Botrimarina mediterranea: one gene and its partner. The main gene of each other region encodes a partner of the protein of the gene in region 2 in a complex. Links are inferred from orthologs where the notes say so. Each region holds a gene or a part of one and is shown on either strand. Other genes may lie near its edges. The genes, in order: Spa11_RS06675 and mnmG.

Region 1 (9,323 bases), 3.0 Mb from region 2 along the record:
CCGCAACGCTCGTGCTGGCGATGATGACCCCGATCTTCGCGTCTCGCCCCAGTGGCGACGGCGTCTCGAAGGCGATCTGCCTTGGCGTCGCGTTCGCGGCGAATATTGGCGGCATGGGCACCATCATTGGCACGCCCCCCAATGCCATCGCCGCCGGCTTGCTGGAAGGGCAGTCCGCCGTCAACTTCGCCGAATGGATGTTGCTGGGTGTGCCGCCGGCGCTGCTGATGCTGGCGATCGCTTGGTTCTACCTGATCTTCGTCCATCTCAAGAAAGACGCCTTCAGCGACGAGAAAGGCATCCTCTTCTACGCCGGCGTCGCCTCGGACCCGGCGCCGATCCACAAGCAGTACGTCGTCGTGACGACGTTCATCGTCACCGTTGGCCTGTGGATGACAAGCCCGCTGCACGGGCTGCCGACGACTCTCATCTCCTTCGTGCCGATCGTCTTTCTAACCACTACGGGCATCCTCTCCGGCCCCGACATCCGCACGTTGCCTTGGGATATCCTGCTGCTGATCACCGGCGGTCTTTCGCTCGGCGTGGCGATTGAGAAGACCGGCCTCGCCACTTGGGCGGTCGGCTACCTGCCGATCGAAGGCATGTCGCCCGTCGCGCTCGCGTTGGGCTTCTCCTACGCGACGCTGTTGATGGCGAACCTGATGAGCCACACGGCGTCGGCGAACATCATCCTGCCGATCTCGATCGCCGTGCTCACGGCATCGAAGGCGACCGGAGGCGACGCGAGGCTAGCCGTGCCGATCGCCCTGGCGGCCTCGGCGGGCATGTGCCTCCCGATCTCGACCCCACCGAACGCCATCGTCTACAGCGGCGGCCACCTTAAGGTGACCGACATGTTCGCCGGCGGGCTGCTGATCGGCCTGATCGCGCCCTTGATCCTGGTGTTCTGGGCCGAGTTGGCGCTCAACTGGCTCTAGTCATCTTGATAGCACAACTCGCTGTCCGGTCTTCGCCGACTGGCGCGCCGCGTCGAGCACCTCGACAACTAGCAAGTTGTTCTCGACTGACGACAGGGCGTTGGGCTTGGCCTCGCCACGGACGACGGCCGCCAAGTGAGCGAACGGGTCGCCTTCCCACTCTGGCAACTCCGGCGCGCGCGACGTGGTCGGCCGGTCTTCGCCGTGCCGCCAACCGCTCACCTCGCGATCGCCCTTGCTCGATAGCTCACCCGTCGCGCCGTAGACCACCGCGTCCTTCACGTTGAAGGGCCAGTTCCATGACGCCTGCACCACCGCGACGGCGTCGGCGTACTCGATGGTGATCGTCGCGTCGTCGTCCACGTTGGGATAGCGCCGCGGCTTGATACGCTTCGTCACGCAACTTACCGCGATCGGTCGCTCGCCATTCATCAGCCACGTCGCCAGGTTCGCGCCGTAACAACCGAAGTCCGTGACCGCCCCGCCGCCGTTCTCCGCGGGGTCGAGCAACCACTCCAGGAACGGCTCGCGACAACCGATCTCAATCGGCCCCGCATGGCCCATCCGAAAGACCATCCGTCGGGTATTCCCCTGCTCGTGAGCGTCCACACGGCGCTTGATTTCATGAAGGTTGCGGTACCAAGTCGTTTCGTAATTCGTCAACAACTGAACGCCTGCCCGTTCGGCCGCGTCCACCATCGCGCGAGCATCGGCAAGGTTCGTCGCCAGCGGCTTCTCGACCATCACGTGCACACCAGCGCCGGCACAAGCAATCGCCTGCTCATGGTGCGCGCGGATGCTGCCGAAGAGAACAGCCGCTTGCGGCTTAGCGGCCGCCAACGCTTGCTCGAGATCCTGATAGTAAAGCTTCTTGTCTAACCCCGCGTTGCTCATCCGCCCCATCGCAAGCTCACGGTCTGCATCTACTACCGCAACGATCTCGATGTCGCCGATGTCTCGCGGCCGACCCAACAGACCAAACACATGGTCGTGCGACACGCCCACGATCGCGACGCGAACGGGGTCGGCCGCTATCGCGGCGATGGCTTGGAGCAACAAGAAGAGAACGAGAAGGCGTCGCATCACGAGAAGAAGCATTTGCAAGAGAAAAGGCGAGCCGGCGACGTTAGTCGTCGGAGTGAAGCGGGTACTCCGGTTCCTCCGACGACTTACGTCGCCGGCTCGCCACCAGTCAATTAGTCGATCTTCCTCAGCATAGCCAAATAGAACCCCGCCAGGCGATCGTCGGGGACGATCCGCACCGTTTCGGCGATCACATCGGGTAGACGCTTGCCTTGCCATGCCGTGAGCCCCGCCATCTGGCTATCGCCAATGGAAAGGTCGATTGGTTCGATCTCGACCACACCGGCGAGCCGTCGCAGCGTGTGGGCCACCACCAGCTCGTTCTCTTCCGGCGCGAAAGAGCAGGTGCAGTAAAGCACCCGCCCGCCGGGTCGTGTGGCGTCGAGGGCCGACCGCAGCAGAGCTTTTTGCTTCCGGGCCGACTCGGCGAGCTTGCGCGGTCCCCAGTAGGCGAACGTCCCCGGATGCTGGGGGTCGAACCGCGCCTCGCTCGAACACGGCGCGTCGAGCAGCACCGCGTCGAAACGCTCGGGCGTCTTGCGGCCCACATCGCGGCCGTCGTGCGTAAAGGTGCGGACGAATTCGCCGGCGCCGCAGCGCTCCAGGTTCTGCCTTAACTTGAAGAAGCGGTCGCGGACGGGCTCGACCGCCGCCAATTCGCCTTCGAGCCGCATCCGCGCCGCCAGATGCAGCGTCTTCCCGCCCGGCGCCGCGGCGAGGTCGAGCACCGTCTCGCCCGGCTGCGGATCGAGCACCAACGGAGCGAGCATGCTCGAAAGATTCTGCACATAGAGCCGACCATCCGCCGCAATCGCCGACTCCGTCACCTTCGACTTGTCCGCCGACTCGATCGTCGCCGCCTCGGGGAGCCACTCGCAACGCCGACCCTCGACGCCGACCTCCGCCATGAGCACAAGCGGGTCCGCATCGTCGCTTCGAAGTGGGTTCGCCCACGCGCCCGGCCGCCGCGTCTCACCAAACGTCCGCAGCACCTCCTCAGCCCTTTCGCCAAACACGGCGCGCAGCCGCCCAACGAATTCGCACGGCAATCCGTAGGCGTCGTCGATCTCGATCAAACTCAGCTCCCATTCCTTTGCACTGCCTCGTTGTGGGAGGGGTCTCCAGACCCCGATTACGCGCCGCAATCGCTAACGGCATGGTGCGCATTATCGGCGTCTGGAGACGCCTCCCACAGAGTAGGCTTAAAAGTCTCACGCAAAGGCGCTAAGACGCAAAGGCGCCGGCGCAGAACCGAGCGGCTGGTTCCGTTAGACTCGGCGGGCCGACCCGTCGCCACTCACGCAGGAACCGCGCCTTGGCCAGCCATCGCACCGCCCCCGACCCGCAGCAAACTCAGATGCCGGGGGGCATCCCTTACATCGTCGGCAACGAGGCCGCCGAACGTTTTAGTTTTTATGGGATGCGGGTAATTCTCGCGGCCTTCCTTACCAAGCACTTGGTGGGTCTTGATGGCGAGCCCGACAACCTCACTGAGGAGCAGGCCACAGCGGCGATCAGTTGGTTCATTGCAGCGACCTATACGACGCCGTTCGTCGGGGCGATCATCGCCGATCGATACTTTGGCAAGTACCGCACCATCCTGTGGCTATCGCTCTTCTATTGCGCGGGCCATGCGTTGATGGCGATGGTCGATACGCCGCTGGCTGAGACAATCCGATCACGCTACATACTATATATCGGGCTCGCGCTGATCGCGTGCGGCGCAGGGGCTATCAAGCCGTGCGTCACCGCGCACGTCGGCGATCAGTTCGGGACTAGCAACAAGCATCTGCTGCCACGCGTCTACAGTTGGTTTTACTTCTCGATCAACCTCGGCGCGATCGGGTCTCAGCTTCTCACCCCGTGGCTCTTGAATCACCCGTCGTTCGGCCCTGCATGGGCCTTCGGCGTGCCCGGCGTCTTGATGGCGATCGCAACCTTCATGTTCTGGCTCGGCCGCAACAAGTTTGTCCATGTCCCGCCATCTGGTTCCGCCTTCTGGAAAGAGACCCTCAGCCCCGAGGGCGTCAGAGCGCTATTGAACCTCCTGCCACTACTGCTCTTCGTCGCGATGTTCTGGTCGCTCTTCGACCAGACCGCGAGTGCCTGGGTGTTTCAGGCCGATAAGATGGACCTGCGTCTGCCGCTGTTGGGCTTCTCGCTGGACCCGTCGCAGATGCAGGCCATCAACGGCATGTTCGTGCTCACGCTTGTGCCGCTGTTTTCGATCGTGGTTTACCCGTTCGTCGATCGATTCATTGCCGTCACCCCACTACGGAAGATCGGCGCCGGGTTATTCATCACGGCCGGATCGTTCGCCGTCTCGGCCTTGATCGAGCAGCGCATCACCGATGGCCAAACGCCGTCGATCGGTTGGCAGATTCTCGCTTACTTCATCCTGACCGCGGCCGAGGTGCTGATCTCGATTACGATGCTCGAGTTCTTCTACACCCAGGCGCCGCGGCGGATGAAGTCTTTCGTCATGGCCTTCTGCATGATCAGCATCTCAATCGGCAACGTCTTCACGGCCCTAGTGAACACGTTCATCGAACGCGAAGACGGCACGGTGCTGCTCCCTGGGGCCAGCTACTATTGGTTCTTCGCCGGGTCGATGTTGGTGGTCGCGATCGCCTACCTGGCATGGGCGCCGTTCTACCGGGGAAGCACCTACCTACAGGGTGAAGAGGAAGTCGTCGCCGACGCGCATGGTTAGTGGTGAAACGCTTCCTTATCCCCCTCCCTTTTTAGGGAGGGGTTAGGGGAGGGTGAAACGTGTTGATCGAATTTACGGCTTGTGCACCATCACAACTCTGTGCGGTACTCGCCAAATACGCGAGACGTAACGGATAACGCCGACCCTCCCCTAGCCCCTCCCTAAGAGAGGGAGGGGGACACCCTCAGGTGCCGGACGCTGGCTTTTTACTTCCCAATACAAAACTTCCCAAAGATCTCCCCCAGCACCTCGTCGGTCACGACCTCGCCGACAACGCGGCCTAGCCCGTCGAGCGCCGCGCGTAGTTCGAGCGACACCAACTCGTCGCCGACGTCTGCCGCGGCGAACGCTCGAACCAGTGCTTCATGGGCTTGGACGAGTCCCGTCCGCGCGCGGTCGGCGGTGACGCCGAGGGCGTCGTGCGTTGTTTCAAGGACGCGGACTTTAATCTCAGCGGCGAGTTCCTCAAGGCCTTCGCCACTCGTAGCGCTAGTCCTTAGCCAACTCGTTGGCGTCTCAACCGGTGAAAGATCGGCCATCGTCGCAACGCCGATCCGTTCGGGCGGCAGCACGCCGGCGATGCGGTCGGCGCGGCGGCATTCGACGAAAACGTCGGCGTCGCGAAGCACGGCCGACAGGCGCTCGCGGGCGACGCCGTCGATCGCGTCGATCGCCGCCGTCTCGTCGGCGCCGGCCGTGTCGATCAGTTCGACGCGCGCGCCATCCAGATCGACCGTGGCGGCGAGCAAGTCGCGCGTCACGCCAACCGCATCAGCCACCAACGCCTGCGGTCGTTGCGACTCGACGCTGTAGCGATCCACTAGCGCATTGAAGAGCCGGCTCTTGCCCACGTTCGGCGGGCCGATGATCGCCACGCGCGGCAGCCGTTGGGCGGCGTCGCGCGCGGTTACCTGTTGGAGCGTCGCCTCGACAAGCTCGGCGGCCTCGGTCAGTCGGCGGCGGAGCGCTTCGGGTTCAACAAAGCGAACGTCCTCCTCCTCGACGAAGTCGAGTCCCGCTTCGAGATCGGCGAGCAGGCCCAGGAGGTCGGCTCGCAGCCGGTGCAGCGGCGTCGAGAGACCCCCGGCGAGTTGCTCCAGCGCCGCCGCGAGACGCTCGTCGCTGCGGGCGTCGATCACCGACAGCACCGCCTCGGCCTGCGTTAGGTCGATCCGTCCCACAAGGAGCGCCCGCAGCGTAAACTCGCCCGGCTCGGCCAGCCGACAGCCGCCCGCCAGGCACGCCCGCACGATCGCGTCGAGCACCGCCGGCGAACCGATCGTGTGGACCTCGACGGATGGCTGCCGAGTATAACTGCGTTCGTCGGGCCAGACGAAAAGGTCCACCGGGACATGACGTTGCGTCCCGGCCATTTCAATCGATAGAACGCGGTCGCCTAATCGTCGAGGAGCGCTACACGTCAGCGGCTCGCCGCTTAGCGCCGCAACGATCGCGAGCGCCCTCGGCCCCGACACCCGCACCGCGCCGCGCTCGCTCGCGCCGCGGGCCGTTGCGATGGCGACGATCGTGTCGTTAACGTCGGGCGTCACGGTGATTCACTCCCGGCGCTGGCGCGCTCATGGCTCTTAGGAGCCTCGTAGGATGGCGCCGCAGGCCCATCACTCGATGGGTAAGATGGGCCTGCGGCGCCATCCTACGCGAGTCAAGTTCAACGCCACCCCCGACCCATCAACCCTACTTCCGCTTCTTCCCCTTCGCTCGCTTCGCAGCGGCCTTCGCCTTCGCGGCGCCGTTGCTACTCGGCGGCGTCTTCACAGGCGATGTCTTCGGCGAGATGGCGCCTCCTGCCGGTGGCGTGGGCTTGGGGAGCATCTTCCGCTCGGCTATGCCCCACAGGCTCGAAGCGATGAAGTAGATGCACAAACCGCTGGGCACCTTAAAGAACATCAGGCCCATGAACAGCATCATGTACTTCATCATCTGCTGCTGCATGCGCATCTGGTCGTTGGTCGGCTCCGGCATGAACATCTTCTGCTGGAGCAGGAACAACGCGACGGTGACCAGCGGCAAAAGGTTGAAGTACGGCCCGAAGCCGAAGATGCCGACGCCGTTGTTCATCCACTGCGGCATATAGGCCGACCAGTCGAGGAACATGTCCGGCGCGGCGAGGTTGCTGCAGAAGCGGATCGCGTCGCTGATCAGGGGAGCCTGTCGCAGCTCGACATCGACCGCCAGGGCCCGGTACAGGCCCATGAAGATCGGCAGCTGGATGAATAGCGGCAGACACCCCGCGGCCGGGTTGTAGTTGTGCTTGCGGAACAGCTCCTGCTGCGCCTGTGACCGCTTCTGCATGTCTTCCTTGTAGCGCTCGGCGATGCGGTCGATCTCCGGCTTCAGCTCCTGCATCTTCACCATGTTCTTCGCCGTCTGCCGGCTGATCGGGAACATGGCGCCGCGGACGCAGACCGTCAGCATGATGATGGCGATGCCGTAGTTGCCCACCAGGCCGTTGAACGTGTGCAGTAGCCACAGCATCGGCTTCGCTGCCCAGCCGAACCAACCGTAGTACAGCACGTCGTGGAGCGTGTGGTTGGGGTCGTCGCCGGCGGCGTAGGCCTGGAGCAACTCGGGCAGCTTCGGCCCGGCGAAGACGCGATAGTCATCCGTCACACTGGCCGAGTCGCTTTCCGCCGCGCCGAGGATTGTCGGCTCACTTTCCAACACGACGGTCACGTTCTGCCAACGGCTCTGATCGCTGTTGGGGAGCTTCTCGGTCGCCAACTCGGCGCGTACCTCGGCGGTGCGGACGTCGGTAAGGTTCGCCTTCCGCGGGATGACGATCGAAGCGAAGTACTGCGAATCGACGCCGGCGAACGCCAACGGGCGGCCCTGCCCCATCGGCTTGACATCGCCGTCGGCGACGGTCGATGAAGCGAACTGCGTCAGCCGGTCGTCAACGAACCGCACAACCACGTCGCGCAAGCCAAAGCTGCCCCAGTCGCCGAAGAAGCTGCCGTCGCCGCGGCCGATCTTGTTGGCGAACCAGAAGCCCTCGATCGGCATCCCGTTCGGGCCTTCCAGCTCGTAAGCAACTGTCTGCGACTCAGTGCGTAGGTTGCGAAGCTCGACCGAGATGTCGAAGTGATACGACGGATGCGCCTCGTTCTTCCGCTCGGCCTCCGGCGTCTGGACCACCGTGAAACGCTTCACGACTTCGAGCCCAAGCTTCGGCAGCCGTTGGCGAAGCGTAACGGCTTCGTCGTCGCGCTGATCAACGGTCCAGGGCTCTTCGAGAAGTTCGCGGTTCGCCTCGACAACGGCCGCGGCGTTGCTGCCGCTCACCGACTTCAACCGCACGAAAAACGAGGGAACCGAAGCATATTCTTCCGCTAGGTTCGGTGAGTGCAGGCGGACGTTCTCGGCCTCGGGCCGCATGAGGTCGAGCGGCTGGCGGCGGAGCTTGGCGGTCAGCGAGAGGTCGTCGCCATTGCGATTACCGATGAGCGAGATTGTCTGTCGCGGCCTAGCACGATCGAGCAGTCGCAACAGGTCGTGGGCATCCGCGATCGGTTGTTCTCTACTTGCCGGCGAGGACGAAGCGGAGCTGTTGATGATGCCCTGGGTAATGATATCTCCAACTTGCAGCCCCGCTTCGGCCGCGGGCGTTCCCGGGCCGACGTAGTTCACCAGCGCGCCGCCCCCTTCCGCGTCGGTCAGCGCAAGCTGTCCGAGATAGCCACTGCGGTCGTCGAGGTCGCGGAAGTTGTCGCTGGAGAGTTCGACGCGTTCGATGGCGCCGCCGACGTTGTTGACCGTCAGCAGCATCCGGTACGCGCCGGCGGGATCGACCGACCCCAACGCGATGTGCTCCGCTCTAGCGGGGGCGTCGTCCTCGATCGTGCCGGCGTCGTCGGCGGGGATGTCGGGCTCGGCCTCGGCGTCGCGCTGCGGGCCTTCAACGATGTCGGCGGCCTTATCGTCTGGTTTCTCTTGCACCGGCGCCGGGGCGAACATGCTGTTCATCAGCATGAAGATGCCCAGCGACATGAGCAGGATCAGAAAGAACCGCTGGTCCTGCGGCTGCTGGCCGCCGCGGGGCGTCGGCCGGCGTTGTTGGATGTCCATTCGCCTAAGAGGGGTGTTCGTGGGGTGGCGCCGCTAAGCCGCAAGCGGCAGGCCGCTTGCGGCTTAGCGGCGCGAGAACTCGCGACCGACCAAAAGAGTCCTTCGCTCGTCAGCGACCTTGCTTGATGCGGTCGCCGAGGAAATTGTCGAGTTCTGGCGTTGCGTAAATCAGGTTCGCCGTGGCGTCGATGTCGTACTCGACCCGGTGGAACGTGATGCGGTCGTCCTCCTGCACCACGTAGCACGCCCGCGGGTCGCCGTCGCGCGGCTGGCCGACCGAGCCGACGTTCACCATGAACTTCTGGTCGTTGACTTCGTAGACGTAGTTCGTTTCTTCGGGCGTGACGAAGTTGCGGCTCTCGGTGAAGACGCCCGGCACGTGCGTGTGGCCCTGGAAGCAGCCGTGCGGCACGAGGCTGAACAGCTTCTCCATCTTCTTCTGGTTGTAGATGTCTTCGGGGAAGACGTACTCGTTCACCGGGTTGCGGGCCGACCCGTGAACG
Region 2 (9,462 bases):
TCTGCCGTATCCAGACCACAACGACGGGCGCCGGCTTTTGAGGACAAAGACTGTTTAACCACAGATTTCACGGATACCACGGATAAGAATTTGTAGGAGACGCCTCCTACAGACATGGCAAGCACTATGGTTCTATCCGTTCCATCCGTGGTTCCAAAAAGAACTAGAGAAGGCAACGATGTTCCGTGAGTCGATCCAGCAGATGACCGGCTATGTCCCCGGCGAGCAGCCGCGCGGGACGAAGCTGGTGAAGCTCAACACCAACGAGAATCCTTACCCGCCTTCGCCGAAGGTCGTGGCCGCGATCCGCGCCGCCGCCGACAGCGGATTGCAGCGCTACCCGGACCCGCAGGCGACCGCCTTCCGGATGCGTGCGGCCGAAGTGCTCAAGACGCACAACGCCGAGATCACGCCCGACTGGATCCTCTGCGGCAACGGCAGCGACGACATCCTGACGATCGTCACCCGCACGTTCGTCGATCAAGGCAAGTCGGTCCGCTACCCGTGGCCGACCTACATGCTCTACAAGACGCTCGCCGAGATTCAGGGCGTCCGCCACGAGGCCGTGCCGTGTGAGCCCGACTGGACGATCGGCTACGAGCTGACGGCGCCGTCGCCCGACTTGCAGCTTGTGTACCTAGCGAATCCCAACAGCCCCAGCGGCACGTTGCTGGCGCCCGGCGAGGTGGCGGCGATCGCCGACGCGCTGGAGTGCCCCGTGTTGGTGGACGAGGCGTATGTCGATTTCGCCGAGACGAACTGCCTCGACCTCGTGCGGACCAACGAGCGGGTGCTCGTGAGCCGTACGCTCAGCAAGAGTTATGGCTTGGCGGGGCTGCGGTTCGGGTACGTCGTTGCGCAACCCGACGTGATCGCGCAGCTCGCCAAGGTGAAGGACAGCTACAACTGCGACACCCTGTCGATCGCCGGCGCCACCGCCGCGATCGACGACCAAGCGTGGCTCGCCGACAACGTCGCCAAGGTACTCGCCGAGCGGCAACGGCTCGACGCCGGCCTGCAAGCGGCGGGCTTCGTCACGACGCCGTCCAGCGCCAACTTCGTCTGGGCGACGCACCCCTCGGGCCAGCACCAAGCGATCTACGAGAGTCTTAAGGAGTCGGGCGTCTTGGTCCGCTGGATCAAGCACCACGGCTGGGCCGGCGGCGACGACGGCCTCCGCTTCTCGGTTGGCACGCCGGAGCAAACCGACGTGCTGCTTTCGCTGCTAGCGACATGTTGACCTCATAGCGATGTCAGTGCCCGAGAGACGCCCCTCAACATTTCCGCCGATGCCGGGAATGCGTGTTGTGACGGTCGCCCGGGCGCCGATAGTCCCCACGGGGAGGGCCTGCGCCCGCTCATGCCGAGCGACGCAAAGGCCCCAAGGGGGGAAATCGCATGGCCCACTGGGCTGCTTCGGCTTGTCGTTTCGTCGCCGCCGTCATGACGGTAGGAACCTGCCTATCGCAGGGCGAAGTCCGTGCGCAAGAGCCTGACGTCGGCGCGCCGACGCTGCTCGCGATGCCGGGCGAATCGACTGCTTATCCCAACGGCACGTTCGGTGAACAGCTCTCAGCCGCGAGCGGACCGGCCGACTATCCCGTCGGCGGTCCGGGCTATCGCCCCGGCGCTGGGCGTCGTGACGACTGGCTCGTGGGGCCGCACTGGCGCGTCACGGTGGACGGCGTGGTGCTGTCGCGTGGCGAAGCCGACCTCGCCGCGATCCTCGCTGAAGTCGAGCCGATTGCGCCGGCGGTCGCACTGCCCCCGCTCGAGTTCTACAACAATTTCGATCACGCCGCCGGCGCCAGGGTGCTGCTGACGAGCGAGTACCCGCAGTTTGCAGGTTATGAACTGCAGGTGGGGTACCTCGGCGCTGAGAAGTGGACCGCTAACGCGTATTGGGAAGAAGAACCCATCACAGCCGGCGACATCGCCGGTATGCAGCGTCGCCAGCTCGTCTACGACTCACGCTTCCACTCGGGTGAGATCAACTTCCAGAAGATGACGCCGGGCTATCTCAAGCCATTCGCCGGTGTTCGGTACATTGCCTTTGGCGAGTCGGTCTCGGACATCAACAAACAGTACACAAACGTCATTCTGCCCGACCCCGACATCACGGTGCCGGGTGATTCGCTCTCCTCGATCCTTGCTCAGCAGAGCAATGGCGTCGAAGTCGATAACAACTTGATCGGCTTCCAGAGCGGTCTGCGGCTGGACATGTGGCGTCCGACCCGGCGGCTCCATCTGACCGGCTTCGTTTCGGCGGGTGTCTATTGCAACTTCATTGATCGCGACCGCGTCTCGAGTAGCACGGTGACCGTTACCACCAAAGAGACCGTGGTCGATGACGACAACAACACGCCACTCGACCCGAACGACGACACGCGGAGTATCGACACCACAACGAACTCGCTGACGACCAACGTGGCTACCTCGGCCGACGGCACCCGTATCGCCTTCACGACCGAGGCCTCGCTCGCCGCGACCTGGCGTCTCAGCAACACCACCGCGTTACGCGGCGGTTACCAGGCGCAGTTCCTCGGCGGCGTCGAGCTGGCCGAGAACCTCTGGACCGCCCCGCCGCCGATCACCGCGGAGAGCGACGAGCTCTTCCTGCACGGCTGGTTCGCCGGCATCGAGTATCGACGCTAGCGCTGAGTGGGCAGTAGGCAGTGGGCTGTAAGTCTTCTCTCTCCCGAAGGGAGAGACCGCATCCTGCCCACTGCCTACTGCTCACCGTCGACTTGCTTCATGCGGAAGCATGAAACGAGGTGATCATTCACTAACCCCGCCGCCTGCATGAAGGCATAGCAGGTGGTGGGGCCGACGAAGCGGAAGCCGCGGCTCTTGAGTTCTTTGCTCATCGCTTTCGAGGCGGTCGTCTCGGACGGGATGTCGCCCATCTGCTTCCAACGATTAACGACCGGCTTGTCATCGACGAACGACCAGACGAGGCCTGAGAGCGTCTCGCCCGCCTCTTGCAGCGTTAGCAACGCGCGAGCGTTGGAGATCGTCGATTCGATCTTGCCGCGATGGCGGATGATCGACGCGTCCAGCAGCAGCTTCTCGACACGCTTGGGCGTGTAGCGGGCGACGACCCCGGGTTCGAAGTCGGCAAACGCTCGGCGGTAGCCCTCGCGCTTGAGCAGCACGGTGCGCCACGAGAGCCCCGCCTGCGCGCCTTCGAGCGTGATCATCTCGAACAGCCTATTGTCGTCGCGCAGCGGAACACCCCACTCCGCATCGTGGTAATCGCGTTCGGCGTCGGAGCCCTCGGCCCACGGGCAGCGCATGGTTGGCATGCTCGAAAATGTAGCCCGTATCTGGCCCGTCGTCTGCGGCCTTCCGGCCGAATACAATGAGTTGGCTATGAGCGAAACCACCTACGAATACGACGTGATCGTCATCGGCGCCGGCCACGCCGGTACCGAAGCGGCGCTGGCCGCTGCGCGGATGGGGGCACGGACGGCCCTGCTGACGACGAACCTCGACACGGTCGGCCAGATGAGCTGCAACCCGGCCATCGGCGGCGTCGGCAAGGGGCAGATCGTCCGCGAAATCGACGCCCTCGGCGGCGCGATGGGCCGGGCGATCGACGCTACCGGCATCCAGTTCCGGATGCTCAACCGCAGCAAGGGCCCGGCGATGCACAGCCCCCGCGCCCAAGCCGACAAGCGCGCCTATCAAGCCGAGATCAAGCGACTCGTCGAAGAGCAAGAGAATTTGGATCTGCGGCAGGAGGGAGTAGAAGAACTCCTGACGGAGAATGACGAAGCACGAATGACGAATGACGATAACGATCTTCGTCATTCGATCTATGGTGTCCGTGTCCGAGGCGGCGCCACTTACCAAGCGCATGCCGTCGTCCTCACCACCGGCACCTTCCTCCAAGCCCTCATGCATACCGGTGAGGCGAAGACTCCCGGGGGGCGGGGCGGCGAGGGGACTTCGTGCGGTATTAGCGCGTCGCTTGAGCGGCTTGGCGTGCGGCTCGAGCGCTTCAAGACCGGGACGCCGCCGCGGCTTAATGCGCGGACGATCGACTACTCGAAGTGCGAAATGCAACCCGGCGACGCCGAGCCGCAACCGTTTTCGTTTCTCACCGATCGGCTGACACAGGAGCAGGTCCCCTGCCACATCACGTACACGACGCCCGCCGTCCACGACCTGATCCGCGCTAACCTGCACCGCGCGCCGATGTATAGCGGGCAGATCAACACGAGCGGCCCACGCTACTGCCCGTCGATCGAGGACAAGGTCGTTCGCTTCGCCGAGAAGGAGCAGCACCAACTGTTCCTCGAACCCGAAGGGCGGCAGACGCTCGAAGTTTACGTCAACGGCGTTTCCACAAGCCTGCCGCGCGACGTGCAGGACGCCATGCTCCGCCACATCCCCGGCTGCGAGAGGGCGAAGATCATGCGCTATGGCTACGCCGTCGAGTACGATTACGCCCCGCCCGATCAGTTGACGCCGACGCTCGAGTCGAAGCACGTCGCGGGCTTGTTCTTCGCCGGACAGATCAACGGCACCACCGGCTACGAAGAAGCGGCCGCCCAGGGCCTCATTGCTGGCGCCAACGCCGCACTGCAGGTCGCCAACCGCGAGCCGTTGGTGCTGGCACGGGACGAAGCGTACATCGGCGTCTTGGTGGACGACCTCGTGACGTGCGGCGTGGACGAGCCCTACCGCATGTTTACGAGCCGGGCCGAGTACCGACTCTCGCTCCGCCAAGACAACGCGGACCGCCGTCTAACGCCCCTGGGGGCCCGCTGCGGGCTCGTGACGGCCGAACGTGAAGAACGCCTGCGGCGGAAGCTGGGCCTCGTGGATCGCATTGCGGGCCTCCTGGAGAGCGTCCGCTATCAAGGCCGCAACTTGGGCGAGCACCTCAGGCGCCCCGAGATCGACTGGCAAGCTATCGTCGCGATGGCGCCCGCCGAACCCGCCGCCGAGCTCGCCAGCGCGCCGAGCGACGTGATCGAGCAGGCGCTGTTCGACGCCCGTTACTCGGGCTACGTCGCCCGACAGCAGACGGAGATCGATCGCCAGCACCGGCTCGCCGAGAAGCGGATCCCCGCGGCGTTCGACTACGCGCGTCTGACGCACCTGCGACACGAGGCGCGCGAGAAGCTGTCTCGCGTGCAGCCGACGAACCTCGCCCAGGCAAGCCGCATCAGCGGGGTAACCCCGGCGGACATCGCACTGCTCATGGCGCACCTCGACGGCGGCAAGCGGCGCAGCGATTCTCAGCCTCAGGCGTGACCTTACGCACGAAGCTGACGAAGTTCACTGCCCGCATTTTCATGCAACGATTTACGGTTAAGTGCTTTTCCTGCAATCGCTTACAGCGATGCGACTCGTGTTGACGGGGGGCCCTCGCCCCTTATAATCCGGCGACGAGGGTAATTGAGGCAACCTCGGCGAATGCGGTGAGGCCAGTGTTCTGCGGTCTCCGTGGGGCTTTGCGATACCGGTGGCGTTTGCGTCGCAAATGACGTTTGCACGATCGCGATAGTTTGCAAAGCTACGGAAAGAAGGCGCCCTGCGGGCCCCCTGGGCTGCAGGTCAGGCTTCGACTAGCAGGTCTGGGCGATCCGCGTCGCATAGTTCGAAGCGTCCTTCGGGCGCTGCGGGCGAACGAGGCGAAGTTCAGAACCATCGGTCGCGTCGGTCGCCGCCTTATGGGGCGCGACCGCCGCGGAAGCAAAACGAAAATCGAGCGTGGACGGAGCCGCTCGGCTCTGGCCCTGACCCTTAAGAGGGAAGGGCCGGCCGCCGAATCGCCCGGCCTGACGCACAGCCATCAACTAGGGAGAGGGGTGGTTCGTCCATGAAAACTGTCTTCACGACCGGCGAAGCCGCGAAGATCTGTAAGGTCAGCCAGCAGACGATTATCCGCTGCTTCGACTCGGGACAGCTCAAGGGCTTCCGCGTCCCTGGCAGCCGATTCCGCCGCATCCCGCGCGACCAGCTGTACTCCTTCATGCGGGACAACGGCATCCCGACCGACGCCCTCGACAGCGGGCGCCGCAAGCTGCTCGTCGTTGACGACGACGTCGATCTGGTGGACCTGCTGGTCGATCACTTCGAGCGCGACGGCCGCTTCGATGTCCGCAGCGTCAACAACGGCTTCGGCGCCGGCATGATGATCAAGGAGTTCCGCCCCGACCTGGTGGTGCTCGACGTGATGCTGCCAGACATCAACGGCATGGAAGTCTGTCAGCTGGTCCGCAGCGACAAGTCGATGGACGACGTGCGGATCATTTGCATCAGTGGCATGGTCGAAGAGGACCGCATTCAAAAGCTCCGCGGCGCCGGCGCCGACGACTTCATGAAGAAGCCGTTTGACGTCGACACCCTGATGAGCCGCGTCTGCCAGCTCCTCGACATGGAACCCGCCTCGGCGGGCTGACGGGACAATCGGAACCGCCAAGACGCCAAGAGCGCCAAGAGCGCCAAGGAAAGTCAGAAACTGGTTCAGTTTTTTGGCGATCCTTGGCGCTCTTGGCGTCTTGGCGGTTAGTTGAGATGAGGAAATGTTCGATCCACCAGAGCCGATTTCTGATGAGCTACGGCGGTGGTTTGCGGACGAGCTGCGGCGCGCGAAGCTCGACGCAATGAAGGAGCTGGCCTACGGCGCGAGTCATGAGATCAACAACCCGCTGGCGAACATCGCCCTCCGCGCGCAGACGATGCTCAAACGCGAGGACGACGCCGACAAGCGGAAGGCGCTCGAGGCGATGCACCGCGCGGCGATGCGCGCCCATGAGATGATTTCCGACCTGATGCTCTTCGCGCGGCCGCCGCAGTTGGTGAAGGCGCCGATCGATTTAGGCGCCGTCGCCAAAGCGGTCGTCGCTGAGTTGGCGCCGCGGGCGGATTCGGCGGAGACGCTCCTGCTGATGGCGGACGCGACATCGCCCGTCATCGCCAAGGCGGATAGGGCGCAACTCGCTGTCGCCGTCCGTGCGGTGGTCGACAACAGCCTCGACGCGCTAGGGCAGGGGGGCGAGGTCCGTGTCTCCGTGGACGAAAGCCACGGCGACGCCGTGATCCGCGTCATCGATAACGGCCCCGGCGTGCCTGCCGAGATCCAACCGCACGTGTTCGATCCCTTCTTCAGCGGCCGCGAAGCGGGCCGCGGCTTGGGTTTCGGGCTCTCCAAGTGTTGGCGGATCATCACGGACCATGGCGGCGCTGTGCGGCTCGATAGCGAGCCGGGGCGGGGCGTCACGGTCACGATCACGCTGCCGAAGGGGTGAACGCCATGGTAGGCCCCGAGCGCTGCGACGTCGCCATCTGGGACGTGAACGGTGAGCTAACCGCTGGAATGCTTCGCCAGATGACGCGCGTCACCCGCCACGACGGACCGCAGATCGCCGTCGAGTCGGGTCTGTGGCATGGCCGCCGCATCGCGGTGGGCTATCCTCAACGCGTCACCGCCGCGCGTGCGGCGACGCTCAGCGGCTGCCTGCGGGCGATGTCCCTCGGCAATCCGGCCAATCACCGTGTCGTGATCGGCCCGGCGACAGCAATCACCGGCCGCGCCGCTGTCGGCGATGTTGTTCTCGCAAGCGAAGTCCATGCCAGCGCTGTACGCATCGCCATCGAATCAAGCATTTGCTGTGATCGCATAGCCCACACTCCATTAGGAGACGGTGAACTATCCAAGGCGTCTGCAGTTGCGGCGACGACCGATTGGGCCGCCGTGACGGCTCGTGCAGGCGTGGAAGACGGCGAGCCCACGCTGATTGTCGCCGTCGTGACCGCGACTTCCGCCTCGGAAATCGTGCAACCGCCTCCATCACGCCGGCGCACACTCGCGCGCGAAGCGGGCGCTTACCTCGGTCGGTTCTTGAAGGGCCAATCGAGCGACGGGGCGAACGCCCGCTGTGTCGAGAACGCTGCTCAAACCCTCGCAAGGATTGTCCAAGCGTCGTAAAGGCGAGGCGCGCGACGTTAGTCGTCGGTGAGTAGCGGGTATCAGGCACCCACCGACGACTAACACCGCCGGCCGCGCTAGCGCTTCAGCGTCGCGACGCCGTTGCAGCCGTTGGGTTGATAGCACACCGCGCGGCAGTGTTGCTTGGGCGCCCAGTTGGGGCCAAGGTCCATCAGCGACTCGCCCGAGCCGGTAAACAGCCAGCCGCCACGATTGAGCGTCTGTCCGAGACGCTGGAACAGCGACTTGCGGTCCGTAGGCGTGAAGTAAATCGCCACGTTGCGGCAGAAGATCAGGTCGAACGTGCCCACATTCGTAAAGGGCTTGAGCAAGTTGCGAACCTCGAACCGGCAGCGACGTTTCAGCACGTCGTTCACCCCCCAGCCGCCGGCCGACTTCACAAAATAGGCGCCGCGGTACTTCTGATCGAGCCCGCGATTGACTTCGAGTTCGTTGTAGACGCCGCGTTGCGCTTGGGCGACAGCGGCCGGCGAGATGTCGGTGCCGTAGATCTGCAGGTCCCAGCTCTCGAAGTCGGGCACGACGTCGGCGAACGCCATCGCGATGCTATATGCTTCTTGGCCCGTGCTGCACGCCGCGGACCAAACGCGGAACTTCTTTGGAAACAGCGACCCAGCCTTGGCGTCGATTAACTCCGGGAAGATCTTGTATCGCAGGGCGTCAAACGGCGTGTTGTCACGGAACCACAGCGTCTCGTTGGTCGTGATGGCGTCCACCACGTCGTTCTTGAGCCGCGCGTCGACCCGCACCTTGCGGGCGAAGTCGACGTAGCTCGCGCAGCCCGCTTGCTTAACGAGCTTGGCGAGCCTGCCTTCGATCAAATAGTCCTTACTGGTATCGAGATAAATCCCGCAAAGCTCGTTGACCAGGTCGCAGATCGCGTCGATGTCGGCTCCGTTTGGTTTCATACCAGCACCCTCCCGGCCGCAATCGCGCCCAGGTGATCGGCGATCTGATTCAACGGGAGCACTTCGTCGGCTAGGTTGTTCTCGACAATGCTCTTGGGCATGCCGTAGACGACGCAAGACGCCTCGTCCTGCGCTAGCACCATCCCGCCAGCGGACTTGATCTGCTTGGCGCCAAGCGTGCCGTCGTCCCCCATGCCGGTGAGGACAACCGCCAGCGCACGGGCGCCGTAGCCGCTCGCCACCGAGCGGAACAAGAAGTCGGCCGATGGCTTGCAGTTGCGTTCCGGCGGATCGTCGGTGAGTTGGATGGTGGCGCCGGCGGGCTGCTTCACGACCCGCATCATGCGGCCACCCGGGGCGATGATGATCTCACCGCGCCGCAGCGGTTGGCCTTGGGTCCCTTCCGAAACCCGGAGTTGGCAACGCTTATCGAGGTCGTCGGCGAGGCTCTTGGTGAACATCGGCGGCATGTGCTGCACGACGACGATCGGCGTCGGGAAGTTCGCCGGCAGTTTCGGCAGAAGTTGGGTGAGCGCCTGCGGCCCGCCGGTCGAGACGCCGATGGCGACGATCTCGGGCCGCAGGTTG

What was found.
Region 1: the proteins of mnmG (region 2) and Spa11_RS06675 are in contact, whole or in part, in a solved structure (PDB 9HIP), measured with the Escherichia coli proteins. The link is inferred for Botrimarina mediterranea from one-to-one orthologs.

Annotation. Positions count from the first base shown.
Region 1 is NZ_CP036349.1:1,683,560-1,692,882, reverse strand. Bases 4,113-6,926 are described here. They hold Spa11_RS06675 (tRNA modification GTPase), read right to left. Parts: upstream 6,285-6,926; coding sequence 4,941-6,284; downstream 4,113-4,940. Other genes in these bases: Spa11_RS06670 (YidC/Oxa1 family insertase periplasmic-domain containing protein), read right to left, coding at 6,430-6,926; Spa11_RS06680 (POT family MFS transporter), read left to right, coding at 4,113-4,734. Outside these bases: Spa11_RS06695 (SLC13 family permease), read left to right, coding at 1-938; Spa11_RS06690 (Gfo/Idh/MocA family protein), read right to left, coding at 939-2,021; Spa11_RS06685 (RsmB/NOP family class I SAM-dependent RNA methyltransferase), read right to left, coding at 2,135-3,097; more of Spa11_RS06680, read left to right, coding at 3,337-4,112; more of Spa11_RS06670, read right to left, coding at 6,927-8,820; Spa11_RS06665 (metallophosphoesterase family protein), read right to left, coding at 8,930-9,323. UniProt on the Escherichia coli protein: Exhibits a very high intrinsic GTPase hydrolysis rate. Involved in the addition of a carboxymethylaminomethyl (cmnm) group at the wobble position (U34) of certain tRNAs, forming tRNA-cmnm(5)s(2)U34.
Region 2 is NZ_CP036349.1:4,634,467-4,643,928, reverse strand. What follows is about bases 2,866-5,818. They hold mnmG (tRNA uridine-5-carboxymethylaminomethyl(34) synthesis enzyme MnmG), read left to right. Parts: upstream 2,866-3,372; coding sequence 3,373-5,265; downstream 5,266-5,818. Other genes in these bases: Spa11_RS17840 (DNA-3-methyladenine glycosylase I), read right to left, coding at 2,866-3,305. Outside these bases: Spa11_RS17855 (SMP-30/gluconolactonase/LRE family protein), read left to right, coding at 1-41; hisC (histidinol-phosphate transaminase), read left to right, coding at 179-1,240; Spa11_RS17845 (hypothetical protein), read left to right, coding at 1,399-2,655; more of Spa11_RS17840, read right to left, coding at 2,730-2,865; Spa11_RS17830 (response regulator), read left to right, coding at 5,834-6,415; Spa11_RS17825 (sensor histidine kinase), read left to right, coding at 6,540-7,265; Spa11_RS17820 (hypothetical protein), read left to right, coding at 7,271-7,945; Spa11_RS17815 (CheR family methyltransferase), read right to left, coding at 8,023-8,874; Spa11_RS17810 (protein-glutamate methylesterase/protein-glutamine glutaminase), read right to left, coding at 8,871-9,462. UniProt on the Escherichia coli protein: NAD-binding protein involved in the addition of a carboxymethylaminomethyl (cmnm) group at the wobble position (U34) of certain tRNAs, forming tRNA-cmnm(5)s(2)U34.